2 regions of the Bradyrhizobium sp. LeoA1Lang genome follow, and region 1 is predicted to be linked to the other one. Evidence: riboswitches for the same ligand, from Rfam matches in the RefSeq annotation. Region 1 holds a riboswitch; the other holds the start of a gene.

Region 1 (5,365 bases):
GTCCGCTGTTGACCACGGTGTAGGCGGGCCGAAGCTGGGTATTGGCGTTGTCGGAAAAGGTTTGCCCCACGATCTGCACACCGCCATAGGCGGACCAGTTCGGCGCGAAGTCCCAGGTCACCCAGACGTTCGATACCTGCTGCGGCACGTTGAGAGGAACGTTGCCGGCGTAGCTGACGAGTTTGCCGCCTACCACCTGGCTGAAGTTGTCGTACCTGGCCTGCAGCACCGCGAGATTGGCATCGACACGCCAGCCATCGTCTAGCGCCAGGCCGATCGACGCTTCGATCCCGCGCGAGGATTGCTGGCCGACTTGCAGCGCGAGGCCGGCGGGATTGTTGGGATCTGGGACCAGCAGGTTGTTCTTGACGATTTGGTAACCTGCCAGCGTCCATTCACCACGACCGCCCCAGAACGACTGCTTGATTCCGATCTCGCTTTGCTTGCCCGTGGCAAGCTGGAAGCTTTTCTGCGTGGCCGACAGCGAGATGAGATTGGTGACGGGATCGACGGCTGTCGCATACTGTCCGTAAAATGCGAGGTTCGAGACCGGGGTGTAGACCACTCCGGTTCGCCAGCTCGTACCCGACAGCGAGATATCGAAATTATTCGTTGGTGTCCTGTAATCGGTGCGGTCGACATCCGGTCGGTCGAACCTGATGCCGCTTACAACGGACAACTGATCGGTCAGCGACAGCCGGTCCTCGGCAAACAATGCGTATTGATTGACAATCGCATTGTAGCCGGGCGTGGTTCGCGTCGTCGTGACCGCAAACGACCCCATGTCGCCGGCATAGGGGCTAACCGAAGACGCGCCGCCATAGGGTGAATTGTTGGTGTGGGTAAAGTCCACCCGGTTGATGTCGAAACCCGCAACGAACTCGTTGGCGAAGCCCAGCAGATGGCCACGAAACGTTGCGTCCATCCGGTTGCCGACCTGAGCCTGGTCGTGGAAGATCTCGATGTAGCTGGTTCGGTTGATCAACTGTGTCGTAGGATTCCAACTATAATTCTCGACATCACGCCAGTGCCGACGGCTGGTCAGGTAGTAGAGTGTGTTCTGGACCTTGACTCCGTCCGCCGCGTCCCACTCGGTCTTGAACTGGCTCCAGTTATCCTGATAGCGGATCGCGCTGTCGAGCACGTTGTAGTTCTTGAACCGCAACGCGTCGTCGATTGCGCCGTTGATCAGCGGTGTGCCGAAATAGCGCGAGGGGCTTCGATTGCCGTAGTCGTTCGAGAGTGTGAAAGCGAGGTTTTCGGCGGCCTGGACCCGCACTGCGGCGGAGAGGCCAACATTCGATGTCTCGTCGCGGTCAACCCAACCGTTCGACATGTTGCCGACGGCATTGACGCGATAGGATACGTTCGGATTGATCGGGCCGCCGCTATCCACTGCAATGCGTCGCGTCGTATTGGTATCGAGCGACATCTCGGCATCGTTGTAGGGCGTCGTGACGGGTTTTTTGGGGATCACATTGATGATCCCGCCAATCGCGCCTTCGCCGTACAGAACGGAGGCTGGCCCGCGCATGATCTCGATGCGATCCGCCGACCACGTATCGAATGGAAAGGTCACGGTTCCGGCACCAACATAGAGGCGAGTGCCGTCATAAAGCGTCATCACCGAATTGCTTCCGGTGAAGCCGCGTGTGCTGAACGAGAGGCCGCCATTACCGGGGGCCGGGCTTGCGGTAAAGCCCACTGCGTTCTGGGTGACCGCGTCCGTGACACTATGCTGGCCGCGCTCTGCGATGGTCTGCGACGTGATCGTTTCGACGCTGGCGGGCGTCTGCAGTGGAGTGAGGTTGAGGCGGCTGCCACTCGCGTTCTGCTTGTTCAGGCTCAGCGTCGGCGATGGCGTGTCGGATGTTGCGATCGAGGGCATGGCGCTTCGTGCCGCCGCGGCTCGATTCGGCTGAGGTCGCGCCGCCGAAGTTGAACGCTCATGATCGAGGCGCTTGGGTTTTGCCGGAGGCTTTTGCGGCTGGGTAACGCTGACCGGAGGCAAGACATGGGACGAATCAGGCTGCTGGGCCTTCGCCGAACAAGACTCGAGCAGCAGAACCGGGAGGAAATATCTGAAAGCGAGCCGGGCAGCATCACGCTGCCTTGGGATAGTAACGATAGAGAGCACGAGCAGACCTCGGTATGACGTCAGTGGCACGTCACAGCGAACGAGGTCTCGCTCGAACGTGCCTATGGCACGCTGGGCGAAAGCAATGTCTGTACTCCCCGACCGACATTTTCGCGTGTGACCACGGCTGACGGCAGGTCTCCTGGCTTGCGGGTCCTAACCTTTCGTCGCCTTCCCAGGACCGAGGCTCCCAGTGGCGTATGACGAAAGATTCGCCGCTTACAGTTGCGGGGGCAGCCGTGGCTTAGGGGAGAAGTCCCGCACCACGTTCCCTTTTGATCCCCGTCGAGGGGAACCGTCACTCGTGATCTACGGGGGTGTCTGAGCCGAAGTCAATCCTGTCATTGGGCCGGCATCAGGACACCGCGCGGATCCACGTCGCGGCGGAGGATGTGCAACTCTTCCGCTGTCGGCGCCTCGGTTTCGGGAATCGATGAAAGGTCGCCGAGGTCGAATCCGGTGGCGTCCCGCAGCTCCTGCCGGCGGACGCCGCGGTGGATCGAGTGGACCTTCATCCGCCCGGCCTCGCGGTCGAAGTCGAAAAGACATTTGGGGGTGACGACCATGCAGGGGCCGCCCCAGTCAAGGCCGAGCTTCCTGCGCCCGTCGAGCCCTCCCGGGTAGCCGACGCCGGAGACGTAATCGACCTTCTCGACGAAGTTGCGCCGGTCATGGTGTGGCATCATCACATATTCGCGGCGGAACAGCGTCATGTGCTCGGGCTGCAGGATGGGGCCGACGAGGCGAACCTTGGGCCGGTCGTGCGGGCCGACGCAAACACTGTTGATGTTGCCGACGCGGTCCACCTGCACTGCACTGCTGAATCCGAAGCTTACATCGCCGCGTTTGAGCACGAACTGGCCCGGATAGTCGACCATCTGGGACTCGCACGGCAGGTCGCGCAGCATCGCGCTGTGCTCCGAGTCGGGCAGCCGGTCGATCTCGCTGAAGTCCGGGTTATGGTAGCAGCCGGCGAGCAGGATGGTCAGGTTCGGCGCATGCATGCGCTTGGCGAGCTCCATGGCTGCAAGCGGGATGCCGGTCCCGAACAGGGCCGCCGCTGCGCCCGTGAGGAGACCCGTGAAGCCGACCTCGCGATCGGCAAAGCTGCGCGCCAGTGCGACGGCGAGCGTTTCGTTGAGGGTGGCGGGCGCGGTCATGCAAGGCTTCCGAGATCGGTGAGACGGGAAAGTTGGGCGGCGCCGAGCTTGTCCAGATAAGCGAAATGGTCTGCCGTCCGGCGGACCCAATCATCAAGGTATCCGGCGAAGGTGCCCTCGCTTGCAGAGGCCGCCACATAGGCATCGAGATGGGTATCGTCGGCGAGATATCGCCCCAGGGTAGGCGTCGGATGCGCGCCCCATGGGACCTCCACCACGGCGCTGATCCGATAGGAGGGCAGCTCGACGAAACGGGCGTGCCGCTTGATGAAGGATCTTGCTACGATCTTTTCCGCCGTCACGATGACACGCTCGCACGAGCGGGCCATGAGCACGTCGCCGCTTTGCGGCAGCAGCCGCCGCGCCGGCGTTACGATGTTGCCCTGCTCGTCAGCCGCGATGGCGTGGATCACCACCACATCGGGATTTGCCGCCGGGAAAGCGTGTAGCCTGCGGCCGGTGATGGGGCAGGGGAATTCCTTGATCTCGTCGTTGTAGGTGACGACATCATTGCCGCCCAGAAACTTGGCCGGCCAGAAGTCGAAGCCATCCTGGTTGGCGCGGAAGCGGTCCCAGCAGGCCATCTCGGGATAGTCCACGACTTTGAGGCGTCCGCCTTCCACCGCGCGGCGATAGTTGCGTGCCAGGCCGTGCTTCTCCAGCCCCACATAAGACGTTTCCACCTTCTTCAAGCAGCCGGCGCCTGCCAGCATGTCGACATCGAAGGAGTGGGCGGATCCGATGATCGTCAGGTCACGCCGGCCTTGGCGGATCAACTCGCGCGCGAAGGCCATCGGTTTCTGATAGACGGCGAAGCCGCCGAGAGCGAGCCGGCAACCGTCGGGAACGCGTCCGGCGGCTTCCGCCAAGGTAATCAACTTCGAGGCAAGTGGAGCTTTGCTCATGCGAATCCGTCCGCACGTGTGCGCTGCCGGCGGAGCATGCTCCACCAGACGGCGAGGATGATGACGAGGCCCTGGGCGATCAGGAACACGATGGGGTCGATGCCGGCGAGAACCATGCCGTTGCGCAGCACGGCGACGAACATGACGCCGAGCACAGTGCCGATAAGGCGACCATAACCGCCATTCAGGCTTGTTCCGCCGACGATGACCGCGGCGATCACGTCGAGTTCGATGTGCTCGCCGACGGTGGCGCTGCCCGAGTTCAGCCGCGAGACCAGCATGATGCCGCCGATCGCCGCGAGCACCTGGACAATGATGAACACGGCAATGCGGATGCCCCGCACGGGCACGCCATAGTGCGAGGCTGTGATCGGGTTGCCGCCGACGGCATAGAGGTGGCGCCCGAAGCGCAGTTGCGACAGCAAGAGCCAGCCAACTCCGATCGTGCCGGCCATGAGAACAACCGGTGTGGGCAGGCCGAGAACGGAGCCGTACCATAGACCGTCGAGCGCCTTCGGCATCGGCCCGATGGTGAGGCCGTCGCTCACGTAGAACGCGACGCCGCGCAGCGCCGACAGCAGCCCCAGCGTTGTGATGAACGACGGGATCGCCCAGATCACGCGCAGCGCCCCGATGAAGGCGCCGATGAGGACTGCAATGCCGACTGCGAGTGCGCTTGCGGTCACGAGCGACCAGCCGAGTTTCACGACCAGGAGCGACATCACGGTTCCGGCAAGGCCGACGGTTGCTCCCACCGACAGGTCGATCTCGCCTGCGATGATCACCATCGTCATCCCGACCGCGATCATCGCGACGACCGAAGTCTGGGTGAGGAGCGTCGCGAAGTTGGCCACGGTCAGGAAATTCGAAGCCGTCGCCGAGAAGTAGATGATGAGTGCCGCCAGCGCGATGCCGACGCCGATCTCGGCGCGCCAGGAGGCCAGGGCCGCCTTCAATCGCGCAGGACTGATGCCTTCGCGAGGTTGGGCGAGCGTGCTGTTCATGGACATGAGTTCTCGCAGGAAGATTCGAGGGGCTCCAAGGAACTTCGCGCCTTAGTTGGACAACGAGCGCACGAGGTCCAGATATTCTTTCACCGGCTGCTGATCGCTCTTGGTGTAGAGCTTCACCGGCACGTTGACGTAGCGGGGCTGATTTTCGCC
Region 2 (5,365 bases), on a different contig from region 1:
AATGACGTTATTAACCGACTGCATATCGTCATGCCCTCCCGGGCGCGCCGAGATGTACGGCCAGAATGTGCTCCGGCGTTTCGGCGACATCGATCCTCTCGCCATCGCCGCCGACGAAGGCAAGCACGGTGCGCTCGCCGTCGCGCCACATGCTGCCGACGAGCGCGATGTTGATGTGGATGGGCTGCCCCGTCTCGAACCTCGTGCATTGAATCCAGAAGCGCATGGGGTTCTCCTTCTTGAGCCGCCGCAGGATACGAGACGGGGCCTCACTGTTTAGGCAAGCGACCGCAATTCGCGCGCCGCAGCGACCATGTTGGCGAGCGCCGGACGCACCTCCTCCCACTTGCGGGTCTTCAAGCCGCAGTCGGGATTGATCCAGAGCTGGGTATCGGAGAGCCGTTGCCTTGCGAGCTTGAGGAGATCGGTGATCTCGCCAATGTCAGGCACGCGCGGTGAATGGATGTCGTAGACGCCGGGGCCGATTTCGTTCGGGTAGCGGTAATTTCGGAAGGCGTCGAGCAATTCCATTTTCGAGCGCGAGGTCTCGATCGAGATGACATCGGCGTCCATCGCCGCGATGGCGTCGATGATGTCGTTGAACTCGGAGTAGCACATATGGGTGTGGATCTGGGTTTCGTCCTGCACGCCGGAGGCGCAGATGCGGAAACTGTCGACCGCCCAATCGAGATAGGTCTTCCATTCCGACCTGCGCAGCGGCAGGCCTTCCCGCAGCGCTGCCTCGTCGATCTGGATCATGCCGGCGCCGGCCGCTTCGAGATCGTGCACCTCATCGCGGATAGCGAGCGCGATTTGCCGGCACACTTCGCTGCGCGGCAGGTCGTCGCGGACAAACGACCAGTTCAGGATGGTCACGGGGCCGGTCAACATCGCCTTCACCGGCTTTGTCGTCAGCGACTGCGCGAATTGCCACCATTCGACCGTCATCGGCTGCGGTCGCGAGACGTCGCCGTAGAGGATCGGCGGCCGGACGCAACGCGAGCCGTAGGACTGCACCCAGCCGAGTTCGGTGAAGGCGAAGCCGGAAAGCTGCTCGCCAAAATACTGCACCATGTCGTTGCGCTCGAACTCGCCATGGACCAGGACGTCGAGCCCGATGTTCTCCTGCCAACGGATGGCGCGCGCGGTCTGATGCTGCAGATAGGTCTTGTACGCGGTATCGCTGAGTGCGCCCTTGGCATGCGCGGCGCGTGCGTTCCTGACATCGGTCGTCTGCGGGAAGGAGCCGATGGTCGTGGTCGGGAAGCGCGTCAGGTTGAACCGCTCGCGCTGCACCTCGACGCGCTCGGCGAACCGGCTGGCACGATGGCGCGTGCCGTCATCGATGGCGGCGAGACGCTGGGCAACCTTCACATCGTGAATCCGCGGCGAGATCTTGCGCGCGGCCGCGGCGGCATCGGATGCTCGGATCGCTTCGGACGCATGGGCCCGGCCACTTCCAAGAGCCGCGCCGAGGGCGGCAAGTTCTTCGAGCTTCTGCGCCGAGAATGAGAGCCAGGTCTTCACCTCGGGATCGAGCTTCGTCTCCAGCGCGAGATCGATTGGCACATGAAGCAGCGAGCACGATGGCGCGATCTGGACGCGTTCCTTGCCGAGCTTTGCGACAACGGGCTCGAGCTGATCGAGGATCCGGCTCAGATCCGCGCGCCAGACATTCCGGCCGTCGATCACGCCGAGCGACAGCACGCGCTGCTTCGGAACATCCATGAGATCGCCGAGCTGTTCAGGCGCGCGCACGAGATCGAGATGCAGGCCGGCGACCGGAAGGTCAAACGCGACCGCACGATTGCCGCCGAGCCCGCCGAAGTAGGTCGCCAGCATGATCCTGATGTCCGGCACTGCTTTGGCGATTCCGGAATAGGCGCGCCGTAGGGCTTGCTGAGCGGCGGCGTCCAGATCAGTTGCGAGACAGGGCTCGTCGATCTGCACCCATTCCGCGCCGCGGGCAACGAGCTCGCGCAACACTTCGATGTAGACCGGCAAGAGCCTGTCGAGCAGCGACAGCGTGTCGTAATGCGCGTCCTTGGACTTGGCCAGTTTCAGGAACGTGACCGGGCCGATCAGCACGGGGCGCGTCTGATAACCCAGTGCCTTCGCCTCCTGATACTCTTCGATCGGCTTGCGCGAGGCGAGCGCAAAATACTGGTTCTTGCGAAGCTCCGGCACCATGTAATGATAGTTGGTGTCGAACCATTTCGTCATTTCGAGCGCCGCCACGCCGTGCGCGTGATGGCCATGTCCGCAGGCCTCGTCATGCGCGTCGGCCTTGGTGCCGCGTACCATCGCGAAATAGGTCGCAAGCGGCACTGCGCCGCCGGTCCAGCCATAGGTTTCCGGGATCGCGCCGACCATCGCGCAGGTGTCGAGCACCTGATCGTAGAACGAAAAATCGTTCGACGGGATCACGGTGATACCGAGCTTCTTCTGCCGCGCCCAATTGGCCGCACGGAGCCCGATGCCGGTTTCGATCAGCGTCTTTTCGTCCGATGCGCCGGACCAAAAGCGTTCCAGCGCGAATTTCAGTTCACGGCGCGGACCGATCCGCGGCGTTCCGAGAGATGCAACAGCAAGTGAAGTGGAAGACATTGGCTTAACCCCATGAGTTGGGGGCAAAGGCCGTAGTGACACGTCTGGATTCCCTGCGCGAGGTGTGCACGGAATCGCAACCGCACCACCGGGACACCCCGCCCGAGGACGTGTATGTTGTCGAGGCAGGTCTCCTGGCTCGCGGGTCGTTGCTGCGGTCCGGCCTTCCCGAAGCTTTGCAGGCTTCAGTGGCAATTGTGGACCGCGGCTCGCCGCTTACAGTTGCGGGGGCAGCTCCGGCTTCACACCGGCTTCCCTCTTAGCTCCGGAAAAAAGATCTCTCCGAAGAACCACGACGCGTTCACTTACCGGCAAGATCGCGCGAACGTCAACTCGGATGGCATCACGTGCGCGTGGCGCCGGTTGTTCACAGCGTCAACGGCATGGGCTGAAATTTTTGCGCTTCGCCCATACGTCCCATTGACACCATTCCCCAAATCGCACCAGATGTAGCTGTCACGGTCCATCATGACGCAAGGAATGGTGGCTAAGAGGGAAGCCAGTGATCGCGCATTTATCGCGAGAATCCGGCGCTGCCCCCGCAACTGTAAGCAGTGAGTTGCTCCCGACTTTAGACGTCACTGATGCGGGATCGCATTGGGAAGACGGGGAGTAACGCCGACCTGCGAGCCAGGAGACCTGCCGTGACAGCAAATAACGTCCACGGGCGGGGTGTCCCGGCGGTCGCTTGCAGGCTCATGCCGGTGCGCCGCCGGCATCATCACGCAGCGTCGCCTCCGGCATCCGGCCCCAACAAACATCACGGGGTCTGCAAGATGTCACTCTCTCTCGATCGCGAAGCCACCGCGTCGTCTCTCATTCACCTGCGCCCCGAATCGATCGCGGCGCCGGAGGCGCGGCTGCCGATGCAGGTGATCCGCCGCAACGGCACGGTGTCGCAATTCGATGCCGGCAAGATCTCGGTGGCAATGACCAAGGCCTTCCTCGCGGTCGAGGGTCATACGGCGGCTGCGTCGCGCCGCGTGCACGAAGCGGTCGAGGAATTGACCGCCGAAGTCGTCGGCGCGCTGTCACGCCGGATGAGCGAAGGCCGCACCTTTCATATCGAAGACATCCAGGACCAGGTTGAACTGGCGCTGATGCGCAGCGGCCATCACAAGGTGGCGCGCGCCTACGTGCTCTATCGCGAGGAGCGGGCGCGGCAGCGCGCCGAGCAGCAGGCCGCGAAATCAGCAAAGGCCGCGGCCGGCCCAATCATCCACGTCACGCTCGCGGACGGCAACAAGGTGCCGCTCGACCATGCGCGGCTGGCGATGATCGTCGGCGAGGCCTGCGCCGGGGTCGACGGCGTCGATGCCGCGCCTGTGGTGGCAGAAATCCAGCGCAATCTGTATGACGGCATCAGCCAGGATGAACTCGCGCTCGCCAGCGTGATGGCGGCGCGCACGCTGGTTGAGCAGGAGCCGAATTACGCCTATGTCAGCGCGCGCCTGCTGCTCGACAAGCTCCGCACCGAAGTGCTGTCCTTCGTGCAGGGCGCACCAACCACTGCGTCGCAGGCGGACATGGCCGTGCGTTATGGCGAATACTTCCCGGTCTATATCAAGGCCGGCATCCGCGCCGAATTGCTCGATCCCGAGCTCGGCCGCTTCGACCTGAACAAGCTCGCCGCGGCGCTGAAGCCGGAGCGCGATCTCGCGTTCCAGTTCCTCGGCTTGCAGACGCTTTATGATCGCTATTTCCTGCATGTCCGCGGCGACCGGATCGAATTGCCGCAGGCCTTCTTCATGCGTGTCGCCATGGGTCTGGCTTTGCGCGAGATCGACCGCGAGGCACGCGCGATCGAGTTCTACAATCTCCTGTCCTCCTTCGACTTCATGGCGTCGACGCCGACGCTGTTCAATTCCGGCACGCTGCGGCCGCAACTGTCGTCCTGCTTTCTCACCACTGTTCCTGATGATCTCGACGGCATCTTCAAGTCGATCAAGGACAACGCGCTGCTTGCCAAATATTCCGGCGGCCTCGGTAATGACTGGACCCGCGTGCGTGGGCTTGGCGCGCACATCAAGGGCACCAATGGCGAGAGCCAGGGCGTGGTGCCGTTCCTTAAAGTTGCCAACGACACCGCGATCGCCGTCAACCAGGGCGGAAAACGCAAGGGCGCGGTCTGCGCCTATCTCGAGACCTGGCACATCGACGTCGAAGAATTTTTGGACCTGCGCAAGAACACGGGCGACGATCGTCGCCGCACCCATGACATGAACACCGCCAACTGGGTGCCCGATCTCTTCATGCAGCGCGTCGAGGCCGATGGCGCATGGACGCTGTTCTCGCCGGACGAGACGTCCGATCTGCATGATCTCTACGGCAAGGCTTTTGCCGAGCGCTACGCGTCCTACGAAGACAAGGCCGCGCGCGGCGAGATGCGCGTATCCAAGAAGATCCGCGCGGTCGATCTCTGGCGCAAGATGCTGACCATGCTGTTCGAAACCGGGCATCCCTGGATCACCTTCAAGGACCCCTGCAATTTGCGTTCGCCGCAGCGCCATGTCGGCGTGATCCATTCCTCCAATCTCTGCACCGAGATCACGCTCAACACTTCGGATGAGGAGACCGCGGTCTGTAATCTCGGTTCGATCAACCTGCTCAACCATATCGGCGAGCGCGGGCTCGACTCGGTCAGGCTGAAGCGGACGGTCGCGACCGCGATGCGGATGCTCGACAATGTCATCGACATCAATTTCTACACCATCCCCGAGGCACGGCGCTCCAACCTGCGGCACCGGCCGGTCGGCCT

What was found. Region 1 has a riboswitch for cobalamin ahead of ACZYOF_RS10175 (TonB-dependent receptor). Riboswitches for the same ligand answer to the same signal wherever they lie in the genome.
Region 2: another riboswitch for cobalamin. It lies ahead of metE (5-methyltetrahydropteroyltriglutamate--homocysteine S-methyltransferase); the one in region 1 lies ahead of ACZYOF_RS10175 (TonB-dependent receptor).

Annotation. Positions count from the first base shown of each region.
Region 1 is NZ_JBVAPG010000021.1:4,532-9,896, forward strand. Features, by position in the region: gene ACZYOF_RS10175 (TonB-dependent receptor) at 1-1,888, opposite strand, end outside; cobalamin riboswitch at 2,253-2,452, opposite strand; gene ACZYOF_RS10180 (CoA-transferase) at 2,479-3,297, opposite strand; gene ACZYOF_RS10185 (CoA transferase subunit A) at 3,294-4,202, opposite strand; gene ACZYOF_RS10190 (ABC transporter permease) at 4,199-5,212, opposite strand; gene ACZYOF_RS10195 (sugar ABC transporter substrate-binding protein) at 5,258-5,365, opposite strand, start outside.
Region 2 is NZ_JBVAPG010000080.1:3,128-8,492, reverse strand. Features, by position in the region: gene ACZYOF_RS24890 (hypothetical protein) at 29-226, opposite strand; gene metE (5-methyltetrahydropteroyltriglutamate--homocysteine S-methyltransferase) at 277-2,607, opposite strand; cobalamin riboswitch at 2,715-2,917, opposite strand; cobalamin riboswitch at 3,050-3,268, shown strand; gene ACZYOF_RS24880 (ribonucleoside-diphosphate reductase subunit alpha) at 3,384-5,365, shown strand, end outside.